One region of the Lysobacter sp. OAE881 genome, then DNA from elsewhere that is predicted to be linked to it. Evidence: predicted binding sites of a transcription regulator. Region 1 holds the regulator's gene; the other holds the start of a gene.
What was found. Region 1 encodes FliA, which starts transcription of late flagellar genes. Its sites were predicted from a motif close to TAAAGTTTNNCNNNCNNNGGCCGATAA; they were not measured.
Positions count from the first base shown of each region.

Region 2: the regulator FliA is predicted to act here: its motif matches at 4,453-4,479, upstream of ABIE51_RS16205 (HDOD domain-containing protein).

Region 1 is NZ_JBEPOG010000001.1:3,663,847-3,672,451, reverse strand. It holds gene motD (flagellar motor protein MotD) at 1-954, opposite strand, end outside; gene ABIE51_RS16885 (flagellar motor protein) at 971-1,711, opposite strand; gene ABIE51_RS16880 (chemotaxis protein CheA) at 1,872-3,629, opposite strand; gene ABIE51_RS16875 (protein phosphatase CheZ) at 3,759-4,391, opposite strand; gene cheY (chemotaxis response regulator CheY) at 4,388-4,780, opposite strand; gene ABIE51_RS16865 (RNA polymerase sigma factor FliA) at 4,967-5,734, opposite strand; gene ABIE51_RS16860 (MinD/ParA family protein) at 5,731-6,633, opposite strand; gene ABIE51_RS16855 (AAA family ATPase) at 6,617-8,605, opposite strand, start outside.
Region 2 is NZ_JBEPOG010000001.1:3,513,219-3,521,823, forward strand. It holds gene metX (homoserine O-succinyltransferase MetX) at 1-22, opposite strand, end outside; SAM riboswitch class I at 96-221, opposite strand; gene ABIE51_RS16195 (phytase) at 341-1,453, shown strand; gene ABIE51_RS16200 (peptidoglycan DD-metalloendopeptidase family protein) at 1,458-2,387, shown strand; gene ABIE51_RS16205 (HDOD domain-containing protein) at 3,330-4,412, opposite strand; gene ABIE51_RS16210 (peptide chain release factor 3) at 4,986-6,590, shown strand; gene ABIE51_RS16215 (DUF1294 domain-containing protein) at 6,590-6,868, shown strand; gene ABIE51_RS16220 (aspartyl/asparaginyl beta-hydroxylase domain-containing protein) at 6,879-7,523, opposite strand; gene ABIE51_RS16225 (sulfotransferase family 2 domain-containing protein) at 7,526-8,149, opposite strand; gene trhA (PAQR family membrane homeostasis protein TrhA) at 8,312-8,605, shown strand, end outside.

The DNA of each region.
Region 1 (8,605 bases):
CGCCTTCACCGCCGGGTAGAGGTCGGCATCGACGCCCGGTGCTTCGTCGGCCGGCTCGTCCATCGCGATGTTTGCCGGGCCGCGGTCTTCGATCGCATCCGGCCCCTGCGGGCTGGCGAGGATCACCAGCAGCACGCGGCGGTTCGCGTTGCGGCCTTCGGGCGTAGCGTTGTCGGCGATCGGCTGGTACTGGCCGTAACCGACCACCGCGAGCCGGCTCGGCGAAATGCCGGCCTGCGACATCACGTGCACGATGCTCGCCGCGCGCGCGGTCGACAGTTCCCAGTTCGACGGGAACTGCGCCGTCGCGATGGGCATGTTGTCGGTGTAACCCTCCACGCGCATCGCGTTGGGTTCGCCGGCCAGCACGGTGGCGATGCGGCGCACGGTGTCCACGGCCTGCGGATTGGGCGCGGCGACGCCGCTGGCGAAGAGGATGTCGCTCTGGATCTCGACTTCCAGGAAGTTGTAGCTGCGGCGCACGGTAACCAGCTTCTGCTTCACCAGTTCCGACAGCGCTTCCTGGATGCGCCGGCCGATCGAATGCAACTGCTCGCCCTGCGCGGATTCGCGCTCTGACACTTCGCGCGCGGCGTCCTTCCCGCTCGCGCCGAAGGTCGGCATGTCCAGCACCTGCTTCATGCGCGGCGAGGCGATGGGCGTGGACGAGGAGGGGCCGGACTTGGAACCTGGCGTCACCAGCGACGGCCGGTCGAACGCCGAACCGCGCAGCTGGTGCATGCCCAGCTGGATCGGCGAGACCGTGCGCGGCGGGCCGCCGAACGCGGAGGACAGCGCATCGGCCAGCACGCGGTACTTGCCCTCGTTGATCGAGGAGATCGCGTACATCACCACGAAGAAGGCCAGCAGCAGCGTGATCAGGTCGCCATAGGGAATGGCCCACGCTTCGTGGTTGGCGTGTTCTTCGTGCTGGTGGCGGCGGCGCCCGGCCATGGCTGTGCGTGCTCCGTCAGACCACGAAGCCGTTGAGGCGCGCTTCGATGTTGCGCGGGTTCTCGCCCTGGGCGATGCCGATGAGGCCTTCGATGATCATCTCGCGCTCGTCGGCCTGCTGGTTCACCAGGCCCTTCAGCTTGGCCGCCATCGGCAGCAGCATCAGGTTCGCCAGGCCAATGCCGTAGATCGTCGCGGTGAACGCGGCGGCGATGCCGTGACCGAGCTTGCTCGGGTCGGCGAGGTTCTTCATCACCGCCATCAGGCCCAGCACCGCGCCGATGATGCCCAGCGTCGGCGAATAGATGCCGGCGCCCTCGAACACCTTCGCCGCGGCGAGGTCGCGCTGCGACTGGCCGTGCAGTTCGATTTCCAGCATCGAGCGGATGTGCTCCGGCTCCACGCCGTCGACGACCATCTGCAGGCCCTTGCGCACGAACGGATCGTCCTGCGCGGCGACTTCGGCCTCCAGGCCCAGCAGGCCCTGGCGGCGCGCGACGGTGGACCACTCGACCAGGCGCGCGATCATCGCCGGGCGATCCTGCACCGGCGGACGGAACACCCAGCGCACGATGTTCAGCGCACGCTTGAACGTCGCCATCGGCGTCTGCACCAGGATCGCGGCGATGGTGCCCAGGATCACGATGACGAACGCCGCCGGCGACCACAGGCCGGACAGGCCCGCACCCTTGAGGATGCTGCCGCCGATCAGCGCCACCAGCGCCAGTACGATGCCTATGAGGCTGAGTCTGTCCATCGTTGGGAACGTCCGTGAAGGGTTGGGCTGTCATTCCCGCGAAGGCGGGAATCCATGGTTCCGGCGTGGCAGCCTCGACGGAGGGCATGCAGCGCCTGCGAGCTGGATCCCCGCCTGCGCGGGGATGACGGCATAAGTCTTGGCTCGGAGCTTGTTCGTCTTAACGGTCCCTGCCCGCACTACTTGAGCCGCGCAGTCCCGTTCTGAGCAGCGCGTCGACATCCAGGATCAGCGCCATGCGGCCGTCGCCGACCAGGCTGGCGCCGGCATAACCGGCCAGGCCGCGCAGCGTGCGGGGCAGGGCCTTGATGACCACTTCCTCGCGACCGCGCACGCGATCGACCGTCAGGCAGAAGCGCGAATCGCCCGACTGCAGCACCACGCAGGTCGTCGCCGCGCCGGGCTGCGGCGCAAGGCCGAGCCAGGTGCGCAGCTCGATGAGCGGCAGGGGCTGGTCGCGCAGGTCGAGCATGCGCTGGCCGTCCACCCACAGCGGTTCGATGCGGTCGTGCGCGAGCACTTCGACCACGCGCACCAGCGGCAGCGCGTAGACGTCTTCTTCCAGTTCGATCAGCAGCGTCGGCAGGATCGCCAGCGTCAGCGGGACGCGGATGGCGAAACGCGAGCCGCGACCGACTTCCGAATGGATCTGCACCTGGCCGGACAGTTCGCGGATCTTCGACTGCACCACGTCCATGCCGACGCCGCGCCCGGACAGGTCGCTGACTTCGCTTCGCGTGGAAAAACCCGCCATGAAAATGAGGTTGAGGCATTCGTCCGAGGTCAGGCGCGCGGCCGCATCGGAATCGATCAGGCCCTTCTTGATCGCGCTGCGGCGGATCTTTTCCGGGTCGATGCCGGCGCCGTCGTCGCTGACCTCGATGGAAACATGGTCGCCTTCCTGCTGCGCCGACAGGCGCACGGTGCCCTGTTCGGGCTTGCCGGCAGCGCGGCGTGCCTCGGGCGATTCGATGCCGTGGTCGATCGCGTTGCGCACCAGGTGCACCAGCGGATCGGCCAGCGCTTCGACGAGGTTGCGGTCCAGTTCGGTCTCGGCGCCGACGATTTCCAGTTCGACCGACTTCTTCACCTGCCGCGCGACGTCGCGCGCGAGTTTCGGGAAGCGCGCGAACACGCGGCCGACCGGCTGCATGCGCACCATCATCACCGCCGACTGCAAGCGCGAAGTGGCGACGTCGAGCGCGGTCACGGCGCGGTCGAGGTCTTCGTCGCGCAGGCGCGGGCGGATGGTCTTGAGGCGATTGCGCGCGAGCACGAGTTCGCCGACGAGATCGACCATCGCGTCCAGGCGGCGCACGTCGACGCGGACGGTGGGATCTTCGGCCTTCGCAGGTGCGTTCGCGGCGGGCGCCTTCGCCTGTCGCGCAGGCGCCGGCGCGGCGGCCGGCTTCGGCGCCGTGCCGGGAGCACCATGCAGCTGGTCGAGCATCGCGTCGAATTCGGCGTCGAGGTCGCCGTGCGCGGGCGCGGCTTTCGCCGGCTTCGGCGACAACGTCGGCATGTGCGTCGCGCCGGCACCGGTGCCGTCGCGCAGCGACTTCAGCAGCGCGGGCGGTGCATGTTCGGGTTCCTCGCCGTTGGAGATGGCGGCGAGCATGTCCACCAGCAGGTCCAGCGACTGCTGCGCGCCGTCGAACGCCTCGGCATCCATCGGCACGGTGCCGTCGCGCGCGACGTTGAGGCGATCCTCCACGGCGTGGCAGATCTCCACCATCGGGCCGAAGTCGAGGAAGCCCGCGCCGCCCTTGATGGTGTGGAAACCGCGGAAGACGGCGTTGAGCGCGTCGCGATCGGTGTGCGCGTGTTCCAGCGCGACCATCTGCTCGCCGAGCTGGTCGAGGATCTCGCGCGCTTCGATCAGGAAGTCGGCGGCGATGTCGTTGGCGATGGCGCTCATGTGGATCTCATTCCAGTTACGTCATTCCCGCGGAAGCGGGAATCCAGTGACTTCGCCCCGGCGCACGCAAGGCGCTGGATTCCCGCCTTCGCGGGAATGACGAGCAGGAGCGAAGGCACTGAGTGCATCTCAAAGCCCCAGCGACGACAGCAGGTCGTTCGCGTCTTCCTGCGTCGCAGGCGTCGGGTCCACGCCCGCCACCGACGGGCCGTAGCCGCGGTTGTTGTGGTTGAGGTGGATCGGCGTCGCCTCGCTGTCGGTGATCTCGCCCAGGCCGGCGTGCACCGCGCGGACGAGTTCGACGACGCGGCGGATGATCTGGCCCGTCAGGTCCTGGTAACCCTGCGCGGCGGTCATCTCCGACATGCGCGAGCGGATCGCGGCGATGGTCGCGGCCTGTTCCTCGGTCGACGCATCCGGCAGCGTGCCCAGCAGCACGCCGCATTCCTGGATGAGGTCGAGCGTGCGGTGGCTCGCGTCCTCGCTCACGTGCACGACGTGCTCGAGGCGCGCGCAGGCTTCGGGCAGCGAGGCGTTCGGGTTCGCGCTGCCATTGCCGAGCGCGGTGTCGAGCTCGCGCGCGAGCTTGGCCAGGCCCTGCACCAGCGGCTGGCTGCGCCACTGGATCAGCGCGTCGACGTTGCTGCGCCAGCCGGCGAGGTCGTCGTGTTCCAGCGCCCACAGCGCCGCATGCAGGCGGCCGATGACGGCCTGCCTGTCTTCACCGCCGAGCGCCTTCTCGCAGGAGGGCGCGTCGATCACGCGGCCGCTCCCAGGCGTTCGAACACCTTGTTGAGCTTGTCTTCCAGCGTGGCGGCGGTGAAGGGCTTGATGACGTAGCCGTTCACGCCGGCCTGCGCGGCTTCGATGATCTGCTCGCGCTTGGCTTCGGCGGTGACCATCAGCACCGGGATCTTCGCCAGCGACGCGTCGGCGCGGATCGCCTTGAGCAGGTCGATGCCCGGCATGCCCGGCATGTTCCAGTCGGTCACGACCAGGTCGTACGGCGCCTTCTTCAGTTCCACCAGCGCGGTCATGCCGTCGTCGGCTTCGGCGGTGTTGAAGAAGCCCAGGTCGTTGAGCAGGTTCTTGACGATGCGGCGCATGGTCGAGAAGTCGTCGACGATGAGGATGCGGATGTTCTTGTCCATGTGGGCTTGCTCGTTACGAAGGTGGAAATCAGAGGGGCGAACTCCCTCCCCTGCGTGCAGGGGAGGGTTGGGGAGGGGTGAAGTGCACAGCGCCGCTCCATCCGGTGCAGTGCCTGTGCCCGGCGCTGGCGCGCCGCTTACCCCCTCCCAACCTCCCCCTGCACGCAGGGGGAGGGGCGAAAACCATCAAAACTCGTCGTCGTCGTCGTTGTGCGAGCCGCGCCATTCGCCCAGTCGCGAACGCAGGCGCAACATCGCCTGGCCGTGGATCTGGCAGACGCGCGATTCGGAAACGTTGAGCACCGCGCCGATCTCGCGAAGGTTCAGTTCCTGCTCGTAGTACAGCGACAGCACCAGCTGCTCGCGCTCGGGCAGGTTGCCGATGGCGGCGCCGAGCGCCTGCTTGAAGGCGACCTGTTCGAACTCGCGCGCGGGCGTCGCACCGGCGTGGCCGCCCAGGTGCGGTTCGCCGTCGTGTTCGTCGACGTGCGCTTCCAGGCTGATCAGCTGGCCGCGCGCGGCGTCCTCGAGCATGCGGTGGTATTCGTCGAGCGGAACGGCGAGCCGGGTGGCCACTTCCTGCGCGGTCGCGGCGCGGCCGGTGCTCTGCTCGACCTCGCGCGTGGCCGCGACGACGTCGCGATAACGGCGATGCACCGAGCGCGGCACCCAGTCGCCACGGCGGATCTCGTCGATCATCGCGCCGCGGATGCGGATGGACGCGTACGTCTCGAACGCGGCGCCCTGGTCGGCCTGGAAATTGCGGGCGGCGTCGATCAGGCCGAGCATGCCGGCCTGGATCAGGTCGTCGATCTCGACGCTGGCGGGCAGTCGCGCGGCGAGGTGGTGCGCGATGCGGCGCACCAGTTCGCCATGCTTCTCGACGACTTCCGTCGCGTTGACCGTGTCGGCCGCGCGCTGGGTCGCCTTGTAGTGCTGGGCGGCGGCGTTCATGCGACGGCGCTCCTCAACGGATCGTTGGTGCTGGCGGCGCTGGCGCCGTGGGCGACGAGGCGCTCCATGAAGAACTCCACGCCGCCGCGCGGGCCGACCGGCGACTGCCAGCTGTTGGCGCGGCGCGCGATGTCGCGGAAGGCCAGCGCCGACGGGCAGCCCGGGAAGGCTTCGACGACGGCTTCCTGGCGCTGGATCGCGCGGCGCAGCCATTCGTCGCGCGGCACCGCGCCGAGGTAATGCAGCGTGACGTCGAGGAAGCGCGCGCTGACGCGTTCGAGCTTCTCGAACAGCTGCTTGCCCTCGATGGCGTTGTTGACCTGGTTGGCGAGCACCTGCACGCGGGTCACGCCGCGCTCGCGGCTGAGCACCTTGATCAGCGCGTAGGCGTCGGTGACCGAGGCCGGTTCGTCGCAGACCACCACGATCACGTCCTGCGCGGCCTGGCAGAAGGTGAGCACGCTGTCGGAGATGCCGGCGGCGTTGTCGACCACCATCGCGTCCAGCGGCAGGTCGAGCTGGCAGAAGGCGTGCACCAGGCCGATGTGCTGCTGCGGGAGCAGTTCGGTCATGTGGCGCTTGCCCGATGCGGCCGGCACGACCCAGAGGCCGCGCGGGCCTTCCAGCAGCGTGTCCTGCAGCTCGCAGCGGCCGGCGAAGACGTCGGCGAGCGTGAACTGCGGCGACAGGCCGAGCATCACGTCGACGTTCGCAAGGCCCAGGTCGGTGTCCAGCAGCAGCGTGCGCTGGCCGGCGTGGACCAGCGCCATGGCGAGGTTCACCGATACCGAGGTCTTGCCGACGCCGCCCTTGCCGCTGGCCACGGCGATCACGCGCACGGGCGGGCGTGCGGTGCCGTTGGCGGCGGGAATGGCGTTGATATCAGCTGGCGAATGCATGTCGGTCCTCGGTGGGGAGGGTCACGGGGCGGGGCTTGAGTTGCGTCAGTTCGAGAGACCCGAGGGGGTTATCGGCAGCACGTCGCACTTTCTCGAGGGTCGAAACCAGACGAGTTGCGTCGGCGGCGGCGATGTCCGTCGGGACGGCCTGTCCGTCGGTGGTGTAGGCCAGGCTCAGGCCCTGCTGGACCAGCACCGACAGGGGCGAACCCAGGCGGCCGGTCTCGTCGAGCTTGGTCAGCACCACGCCTTCCGGCGAGGCCGGGCGGTAGCGGCGGACCACTTCGCCCAGGTCGTGGGCGTTGGTGTTGGCGGGCAGGACCAGCAGGCTGCGCACGCGCTTGGCGGCGCGCAGCCAGAGGATCTGGCCGAGCAGGGCGCGGTCGCGCAGGCCGTGGCCGGCGGTATCGACCAGCACCAGCGGGTAGTCGGCCAGCTGGTCGAGCGCGTCGTTCAGCGCCTCCGGGCCGGCGGCTTCGCACACGGTCACGCCGAGGCGGCGGCCGAGGATGTGCAGCTGTTCCGTCGCGCCGGGGCGTTCGGTGTCGGTGGTCACCAGGGCGACGTCGCGTGCGCGGTGGCGCTGGGCGAAGCGCGCGGCGAGCTTGGCCGCGGTGGTCGTCTTACCGGCGCCGGTCGGGCCGACCAGGGCGATCACGCCGCCGTCGTCGATGGGTTCGTGGCGGGCGACGGAAATCGCGCGCGCCAGTTCTTCCAGCATCGGTTCGCGCACCTGCGCCGGATCGAGTCGGGCGTCGATGCGGCCGGCGATCGTCTGCGCCAGATTTTCGTCGCAGCCGTACCCGACCAGCATGTCGAACGCCGCCGCACGCGCCGGCGAACCGCGCAGGCGCTCGACGGTGAGCTGCCCGAGTTCGCGCTCGATCAGCGCGCGCATCGTCGCCAGTTCGTCGCGCATGGCGATGAAGGACGGATCGCGCTGGTCGGCAACGGCGTGGAGGTGCGTCGGGGCTGCTTCAGCCCCTCTCCCCTCGGGAGAGGGGTTGGGGTGAGGGGCAACGGAGTGGGTCGTCAGCAGATCGACGTAAGAGGCAGAACCCCCAGCGGCAGCGTTGTCCGCGGCCTGATGGCTGCCTTCTTCCTTCATGTCCAAAGAGGGAAGCGAAGCCTCATCGCTCCACAGATCCGCCAGGCTGCGATATTCGTGCGCCGGGTCGGCCGCTGCGACCTGCGTCGCGGAAAGCGCGGCCGGCACTTCAAACTCCGCCGCCTGCGCCGATAGAGAGGGTGCAGCGTCACCGATCACGACCGCAGCCGTGGGCGCGACCCGTGTCGGATCGGTGACGCTGTCCCTTGTTGCTTCTTGTGCGACCGCGGCCTGCGCAAGCGCAGCCACCGTCGCCTCGAACTTTTCGCCCTGCGGAATCAGTGCGGCCATCATCGCGTCGAAGCGCGAGGTGTCCGGCGGCGGCAGCGATGCCGCGACCCGCGTTTCGTCCTTCGGTGCGCGCGGCGCGGTCGGCACCGGCGTGCCGTCGCCGATGGCGAACACGGCGCGGCCGCGGATCGGCGACTCGGCGACCTTGGCCTTCGCCTTGGCCGACAGCGCGACCACGGCCGGTTCCTCGCGTTCGACTTCCACGCGCGTGGCGTGCGCGGGTTCGGATTGCGTCATCTCGATGCGCTCCACGGTGGCGCGGGTGTCGGCCTGCTGCGTTGCGTCGGTGGCCGGCGCGTCGTTCGACGGCGCCGTCCACGCGGCCTTGGATTTCGACGGCTTGGTGAGCAGTGCGGCGAGCGAACCGAAGCGGGTCTTCTCTTCGGTGTTCGCGGCCGCGCGCAGCGCTTCGGCCTCGCTGGAGATGGACGCGCGCGACGCATCCATCGCCGGCTGCGACGTGCGCATCGTCGGCACCGCGGCCACCGTCGCCGGCGTGACCGGCGAGGCCACCGGCGACGGCGCGGCCGGCATCGACGGCAGCGCGGCGCGCAGGGCCTGCTGCGCCAGCGA
Region 2 (8,605 bases), 150 kb from region 1:
CGGAGACGGGGGCGAAGCTCATGGCGGCATCCTTGAAGACATAAGGGCCACCGAGCCTGCGAGTCGCAGTGCACGCCCACGTGGGGCGCGCATCACAACCATCTTTCGACCGGCGCCTGACGCGCCCCGTCGCAGGAGTTGGCACCTTCGCCCGCGCTTGCGCGCTGGGTTGGGTTGCCCCGGCTTCAAAGGGCCTGTCCCTCAGCCGGTCTCGATGGATGGCCGCAGTCTGCCCCTGGCCTTGAGCGGTGTCAATCGCTTCATCCGCATATAGCGATTTATTATGTCCGTCACGTCCCCGGCTCCCCGCGCAAAGGCGGCCCGAATACACTTCGGCTCCATGACCTTCCGCCTTTCGGCCCCCGCCGCCATCGCGATCGCGCTGGCGGCCCTGGCCCCCGCCTGCACCACCACCCGCCCCGTCGCGCCCGCAAGCACGCCCGTGCCCGCCGCGACGCCCGAAGTCCGCACCGTGCCCGAACGCTTCGTCTCGGCCGAAAGCCCGCAGGACGAGCTGGACTCCCTCGCCACCTGGACGACCGAAGACGGCGCGACGTGGCTCATCGCCACCGCCAAGTCCGCGCATCGCCTGGTCGTGTTCGATGCCGATACCGGCCGGCGCCTGCGCGATGTCGGCGGCGAAGGCAGCGAGCCGGGGCAGTTCGACCGTCCCAACGGCATCGCCGTGTACGGCGACTACGTGTTCGTCGTCGAACGCGACAACCACCGCGTGCAGGTGCTGTCGCTGCCGGACTTCGCGCCGGTCGGCACGTTCGGCACTAAGGAACTGCGCAGCCCGTACGGCATCTGGCTTACCGAGACGGAACCGGGTGAGCTGGAGATCTACGTCACCGACAGCTTCATGTACGGCAAGAAGTTCGACGAGGTACCGCCGCTGGCCGAACTCGACCAGCGCGTGCGCCGCTACCGCGTGCAGTTCGACCAGGCCGGCCGCCTGCGTGCGACGTATGCGGGTTCGTTCGGCGACACCTCGCAGGAGGCCGCGCTGCGCATGGTCGAATCCATCGCCGGCGATCCGGGAAACGACCGCCTGCTGATCGCCGACGAGGACCGTCGCCACGAATCCACGCTGCGCGAGTACAGCTTCAGCGGCAAGTACACCGGCCGTAGCCTGCCGGAGAAAAGCTTCGGCGCCGAGGCCGAAGGCGTCGCGCTATGGAGCTGCGCCGATGGCGGCGGTTACTGGATTGCCGTAGACCAGCTCGCGCCGCTGACGATCTTCCATCTGTTCGATCGCGCCACGCTCGCGCCGCGCGGCAGTTTCGAGGGCGAGACCACCGCGCATACCGACGGCGTCGCGCTGCATGCGGCGTCCACGCTCGCGTTCCCGAACGGCGCGCTGTTCGCGGTGCACGACGACAAGTCGGTGTCGGCTTTCGACCTGGCGGAAGTCGCGCGTGTGCTGCAGCTCTCGCCCGGCTGCGCGCAGTAACGCGATGCCCCGCGCGCCCCGCCCTGCGGTCTGGATCCTCGGCAGCGTCGCGCTGCTGGCGGCGTTCGGCGCGGGCGCGGCCAAGGTGTATCGCTGGACCGACCGCGCCGGCATCACGCATTACGGCGACCATGTGCCGGACGTCGCGCCTTCGCAGATGAAGGATGCGCTGAAGGTGATCCCGGTCGAGGGCGAGCCCAGCGCGATCGCGCGGCTGCGCATCGAGAACGACGGCGATCGTTTCCTCGCCTTCGCCGACAACCGCCTGTCCGGCCCGGTGCAGGTGCAGCTGGATTTCAGCCGCAGCGACAACGTGATCGGCAACCCGGTGCTGCCTGCGCGCGCGACTGTGGCGCCGCAGGGCAGCGCGCTGGTCGCGGTGCTCAGCTCGGCCGATCCGGATCGCGGTTTCGATTTCGAACTGCAGATGGACAGCCTGCCGGGCGATCCGTCGGCGCGCCCGCGCGATGTCGAGTACCTGTTGCCGTTGCAGCAGGCGCAGTTCCGCATCGACCAGGGCTATGGCGGCCATTTCAGCCATCGCGACGAACAGAACCGTTATGCGGTGGATTTCGCCGCCGACATCGGCACGCCCGTCCTCGCCGCGCGCGATGGCGTCGTGATGCAGGTGGAGTCGGACTTCGACAAGGCGGGCCTGAACCTGGAGCGTTTCGGCGGCCGCGCCAACTTCGTGCGCATCCTGCACGAGGACGGCACGATGACGCTGTACGCGCACCTCAAGGCCGAAGGCGCGCTGGTGCGCGTGGGCCAGCGCGTGCGCGCAGGCCAGCAGATCGGGCTGTCGGGCAACACCGGTTTCACCACCGGCCCGCATCTGCACTTCGCGGTGCAGGTCAATCGCGGGATGAAGCTGGAGTCGATCCCGTTCCGCATGACCGGCCCGCAAGGCCCCCTGCGAATTGCCGGGGGGTGAGACCGCGCGCTTGCGAACCACTGGTTCGCGCGCGGTCGAACGCCCGACCACGGAGGGTCGGGCCGGGCGTTCCGAAGCCGGTCGCGTGACGCCATGGATGGCAGCCGTGTCCCTTTCGAAGACGGTGCCCGCGGCACTGCCGCGCGGCCTGCCGAACGCCCGACCACGGAGGGTCGGGCCGGGCGTTCCGAAGCCGGTCGCGTGACGCCATGGATGGCAGCCGTGTCCCTTTCGAAGACGGTGCCCGCGGCACTGCCGCGCGGCCTGCCGCATGCCCGATTACCTTGATACACCGTCATCCCGGCGAAAGCCGGGATCCAGGCCCGTAGCGCGTGGGTCCTCCTTAGCGGCGAACCGCATCACCGTCGCTCAGCGAAAGCTGGAATCCATCTTTCTTCTGCATGTGGAGCACCAAGCAACAGCGCAGTGCTGCGCGACAAGGTTCGTTCGCCGCTACGGCTTCGTTGCCCCTCACCCCAACCCCTCTCCCGATGGGAGAGGGGCTCAAGCCCGCGGGATTCCAGCGAATGATGGAATCCATCTTCCTTCTGCGTGTGGAGCACCGAGCAACAGCGCAGCGCTGTGCGGCACCGTTCGTTCACCACTACGGCTTCGTTGCCCCTCACCCCAACCCCTCTCCCGAGGGGAGAGGGGCTAAGACGCTCGTCATTCCAGCGAAAGCTGGAATCCATTTTTCTTCTGCGTGCGAAGCACCGAGCAACAGCGCAGCGCTGTGCGGCAAGGTTCGTTCACCGCCAGGGCTTCGTTACCCCTCACCCCAACCCCTCTCCCGGTCGGAGAGGGGCTTGAAGCGCGCCTCGTCATTCCAGCGGAACGTGGACTCACTTATCCCGCGCGACCGCTACGCGTCGCAAGCGCGCAGAAACAAAAAAGGGCGCGTCACCGACGCGCCCCTTCGCAAAACACTTCGAACCGAACCGCTTACGCGGCCTGCGCCGCCGACGGCTCCACCAGATCGCGCCATTGCGGCAGGCGGTCGAGGACATTGACGCCTCGCAGGTAACCCTCGTCCACCGGCGCACCGGCGACCAGCGACGAGGCCACGTGCACGGCACCGGCGACCCAGAAGCCGCTCGCCTTCAGGCGACCCGGGCGGTGCTGGAACGCGACGCCTTCGACGATCGGCATCGGCAGTCCCCACAGGCCCAGCAGGTACGCACCGGCTTCGGCGTAGTGCGGGCCGCTCGAACCTTCCGAACCGTCGGACACGCCCGGCAGCAGCTTGCCGACTTCCGCCAGCAGGCCGGCGGTCGCGGCCAGTTCGGCGCTCGGGCCCGCGAGCAGGCGACGCGCCAGGCGCGAGGTCCGCAGCGCGCGGTCCTGGATCGCCTCGCGTTCCTTCCCGGCCAGCTGGTTCGGGCCGAAGGCCTCGCTGGCCAGCACCAGGCGCAGCAGCTGCTGATGGCCCAGTCGCGTGACCGCAGCGCGGATGTCGGTGATTTCGCGACCGCCGGAGAAGTACGCCGAATTGCACAGGCGCAGCACCTTGGCGACGATCGCCGGGTCCTGCGACAGCATCTGCGCGATGGCCGCGTTGCTCGCATCCGGATCGCGCAGCAGGCGCGAGAGTTCCAGGTACAGGCGCGGCGGCGGCGGCAGCGAGCCGACGCGGCCCACGGCCTGCTTGAGTTCCTCGCTGCCCAGCACGTTGCGCAGTTCGGCCACGCTGTCGATGGCCTCGATCAACTCGCCGGCATCCAGCGGTCGCGACAGCAGCCGGTGCGCGCAATCCAGGCCCTGCATGCTGCCGCTGTCCTCGTCCGGATCCAGCAGCAGGATGCGCACCGCCTGCGGGTGCAGCGCCGCCACCTGGCTCAGCAGGACCGGACCCGGCACGACGCCCAGGCGCAGGCCGCAGATGAAGACGTCGACCGGCTCGCCCGACGACAGTGCCGCATCGGGTTCGGCCAGCCACTGCACATTCCAGCCCAGATCGAAATAACTCAGCGACTCCTCGAATTCGCCGGCGCGGCCGGCGTCCTCACCCACGATCACGATGCGCACTGCAACCCCCGGAAATACGGAATGCGAATATCCATGACGGGTAGCGGCACGCATAGGCCGGGCTTTAGGAACTGCTGAACGGGGATGTTCTGAATTGGGAGCGGGCGCACACTTTCGGTCCAACCCATCCGGCATCGAGCCCGATGCTCGGCGGTCGAGCAATTCGCTCCGACCGTCGAGCCGTTTGCCCGGGACGCCGAGTTCGAGGCCCGGATCGCCGAGCTCTCAACTCCAAACACCGAGCCCGGAGCTCGGTCCATCGAGCCTTTTGCTCCGAATGCCGAGCTCGGAGCCCGGACCGCCGAGCTATTTGCCCCGAACGCCGAGCTCGGAGCTTGAGCCGCCGAGCTCTCAGCTCCGAACACGGAGCCCGGAGCTCGGACCGCCGAGCCTCAAGCCCCGGACGCCGAACCCGGAGCTCGGATCGCCAGGCTTCTAGCCCGGATATCGCGCGCCCGAACGCCGGCCGCCCTGCTCCCGACGGCCGCCGGGGCCAGCCGCGTATAATTCCCGCCCTTCCCGACTACCGACCCGCGGACCGCCGTCTCCGGCCCGTCCGCGCCCGCCGTTGCCATGTCCGACGTTTCCCTCGAAGCCGCCCGCCGCCGCACGTTCGCGATCATCTCGCACCCCGACGCGGGCAAGACCACGCTCACCGAAAAGCTGCTGCTGTTCGGCGGTGCGATCCAGATGGCCGGCTCGGTCAAGGGCCGCAAGGCCGCGCGCCACGCGACCTCCGACTGGATGGCGCTGGAAAAGGAGCGCGGCATCTCGGTGACCAGCTCGGTGATGCAGTTCCCCTATGAGGGCAGCATCGTCAACCTGCTCGACACCCCGGGCCACGCCGACTTCGGCGAGGACACCTACCGCGTGCTCACCGCGGTGGACTCGGCGCTGATGGTCATCGACGTCGCCAAGGGCGTCGAGGAGCGCACGATCAAGCTGATGGAGGTGTGCCGCCTGCGCGACACACCGATCATGACCTTCATCAACAAGCTCGACCGCGAGGGCAAGAACCCGATCGAACTGCTGGATGAAGTGGAAAGCGTGCTGAAGATCCAGTGCGCACCGATCACCTGGCCCATCGGCATGGGCCAGCGCCTGAAGGGCGTGGTGCATCTGGTCACCGGCGAGGTGCACCTGTACGAACAGGGCCGCAACTTCACGCGCCAGGATTCGACGATTTTCCCGTCCATCGACGACCCGGCGCTGGAAGCGCGCATCGGTGCGCAGATGCTGCAGGAGCTGCGAGACGAGCTGGAACTGGTCGAAGGCGCCTCGCATCCGTTCGACGTCGCGAAGTATCTGGCCGGCGAACAGACGCCGGTGTTCTTCGGCTCGGCCGTGAACAACTTCGGCGTGCAGCTGCTGCTGGACTTCTTCGTCGAGCACGCGCCTTCGCCGAAGCCGCGCGCCACCACGTCGCGCGAAGTCGCCGCGTACGAGCCCAAGCTCACCGGCTTCGTCTTCAAGATCCAGGCGAACATGGACCCGCAGCATCGCGACCGCGTGGCGTTCATGCGCGTGTGCTCGGGCAAGTTCAGCGCCGGCATGAAGGCGTTTCACGTGCGCAGCGGCAAGGAAGTGAAGCTCGCCAACGCGCTGACCTTCATGGCGAGCGATCGCGAGATCGCCGAGAGCGCGTGGCCGGGCGACGTCATCGGCATCCACAACCACGGCACGATCTCCATCGGCGACACGTTCACCGAAGGCGAGAACCTGAGCTTCACCGGCATCCCGAACTTCGCGCCCGAGCTGTTCCGCCGCGCGCGCCTGCGCGATCCGCTGAAACTGAAGCAGCTGCAGAAGGGCCTCGCGCAGCTGTCGGAAGAAGGCGCGACGCAGTTCTTCCGCCCGCTGATGAGCAACGACCTGATTCTCGGCGCAGTCGGCGTGCTGCAGTTCGATGTCGTGGCGTACCGCCTGAAGGACGAGTACGGCGTGGACGCGAGCTTCGAGCAGGTCAGCGTGGCGACCGCGCGCTGGATCCGCTGCGACAACGAGAAGAAGCTGGAAGAGTTCCGCGACAAGAACGCGATGAACCTCGCGCTCGACGCGGCCGGCCAGCTGGTTTACCTCGCCCCCACTCGCGTGAACCTGCAGCTGGCGCAGGAACGCGCGCCGGACGTGACGTTCCTGGCCACGCGCGAGCACGCGCACGCGGCGGCGTTCGACTGATGTCGCCGGTGGCGCTTTGGTGGCTGGCCGCGTGGCTGGCGCTCAACGTCGCTACCGTGCTCGTGTTCGCCTACGACAAGGCAATCGCCGGCGGCGCGCGCCGGCGCGTGCCCGAGCGCACGCTGCTGACGCTCGCGCTGTTCGGCGGCTCGCCGGGCGCCCTGCTGGCGATGGCGTTGTTCCGGCACAAGACGGCGAAGGCGGCGTTCCGCCGGGCGATGATGGCGATCGTCGCGCTGCAGGTCGTCGTGCTGGGGCTGTTCTACGTGTCCCGCTAACGCGCGCGCGTCACTTACGCGCCGGCAACTTCCCTACCCAGTCCGGGATCGGCTGGTCCGCGTCGAAGTATTCGAAGATCAGGTGGATGCGGTCGGTGTCGCCGTTGTTCTCCACGGCGTGCACGGCCATGTTGCTCACTTCCACCGCCTCGCCTTCGACGAAGTGGTAGCCGGTGCCGTCGATGAAGAACACGACGCGGTCGTTGGTGAGCAGCGGCACGTGGATCTTGTGCGGCCACTTCGCGGCCGGGTTCGCGTCGCGATGCGGCTTGATCACGCCACCCGGCGCCATGCGCGCGAGCATCACGCGCGGGAATTCCGCATTCGCGTAGCCGTACGGCGCCACGGCCTGTGCCATGACGGGCTCGAGCAGCTCGCGCCATGACGACCACAGCGGCCGTTCGTAGTGCTTGCGCCAGTCCTGGAAGTCGCTGACGAAGCGGAACACGATGTGGCGCGTGCGATCGAGCGCTTCGAAGCGGTTGGGCTTGTCGGCGTTCTCCGCGTCCCATGTCGCCTCGGGCAGCGCGAGCACCGCCTCGCGCAGGCGTGCGATGTCGACATGGCCCAGGCGTCGCACCGATGTCGTCTTGCGCGGATTGGGCTGGATGTCTTCCGGTTTGAAGCCGGCGGGCGGGAACGTCGTGGTGGCCATGGTCAGAACTCGTAGCCGAACAGTTCGAGGTCGCGCTTGTACACGGACGCAACGTCCTGGATCAGCGCATCGTCGTAGTAGTCGCGGTAGCTACCGCGGCGCGAGCTGTTGACCTGCCCGAGCGTCGCCCCGGGGATCTTCAGGCGTTCGCAGATCAGATCGTACGACCCCTGCATGTCCTCCACGCGCCCGACGTGGTCGGCGAGCACCGTGCCATCTTCACCGGTGACGAAGGTGTGCTGCGGCTGGAAGAGGATGTGCTGCCGGGCGCGCGGGTCCTGCAGGATGTAGCGCATCACCTGCTGCGGATTCTTCAGGAACGCCCCGTCGGCGCGCGTCATGAACGCGCAGTACGAGATGAAGCGGTCGAACGGGTTACGCACGAAGGCGAACTTGAAGTACGACGCGAATGCCTCGTCGCCGAGGAACGGACGGATCTGCTTCAACGTGATGTGGCCGTGCTTGATCGCGGCGAGTTCCTCGAACGGGAACCGCTTGTTGACGAACAGGCCGACCTGTTCGAGATCGTCCTCGCTCATGTGCTCGCGCAGCGCCTGCCGCACCGAATGCGTGCCGGTCTTGGGAATGGCGGCGAAAACGAAGCGGTGCTGGTGCGAGATGATCATCGGTCCCCGACGCGATTGGCTCTGCCGGCCATCATAGAGCGCGGCGCGGCTCACGAGCGGGTCGCGACGGCGTGCGCATCCTGCGCGCCGCGTCACAGCCCGGGCGAAAGGAACGGCCCACATCAGAGCAAATACTCCAGCCTGCGCTAGGATGCTCGAACCATGCCCCCCGCACGCTCCGTCCATGACGGCTCCGCTCCTGTCGAGCCGCCCATTGCGCCCTCCGCGCGGCCTTCCGCGGCGGACGAGCCGCATTCGGTCCGCGAGGAACTGGTCAACGCGCTGACCCACGGCCTGGGCGCGACCGCCGCGCTCGCCGGCGGCGCGGTCCTGATCACCCTCGCCGCGCTGTTCGGCGACGGCTGGCAACTGGGCAGCGCGATCGTATTCGGCATTTGCCTGCTGGCGCTCTACCTCGCGTCCACGCTGTACCACGCGATCCAGCATCCGGTCGCC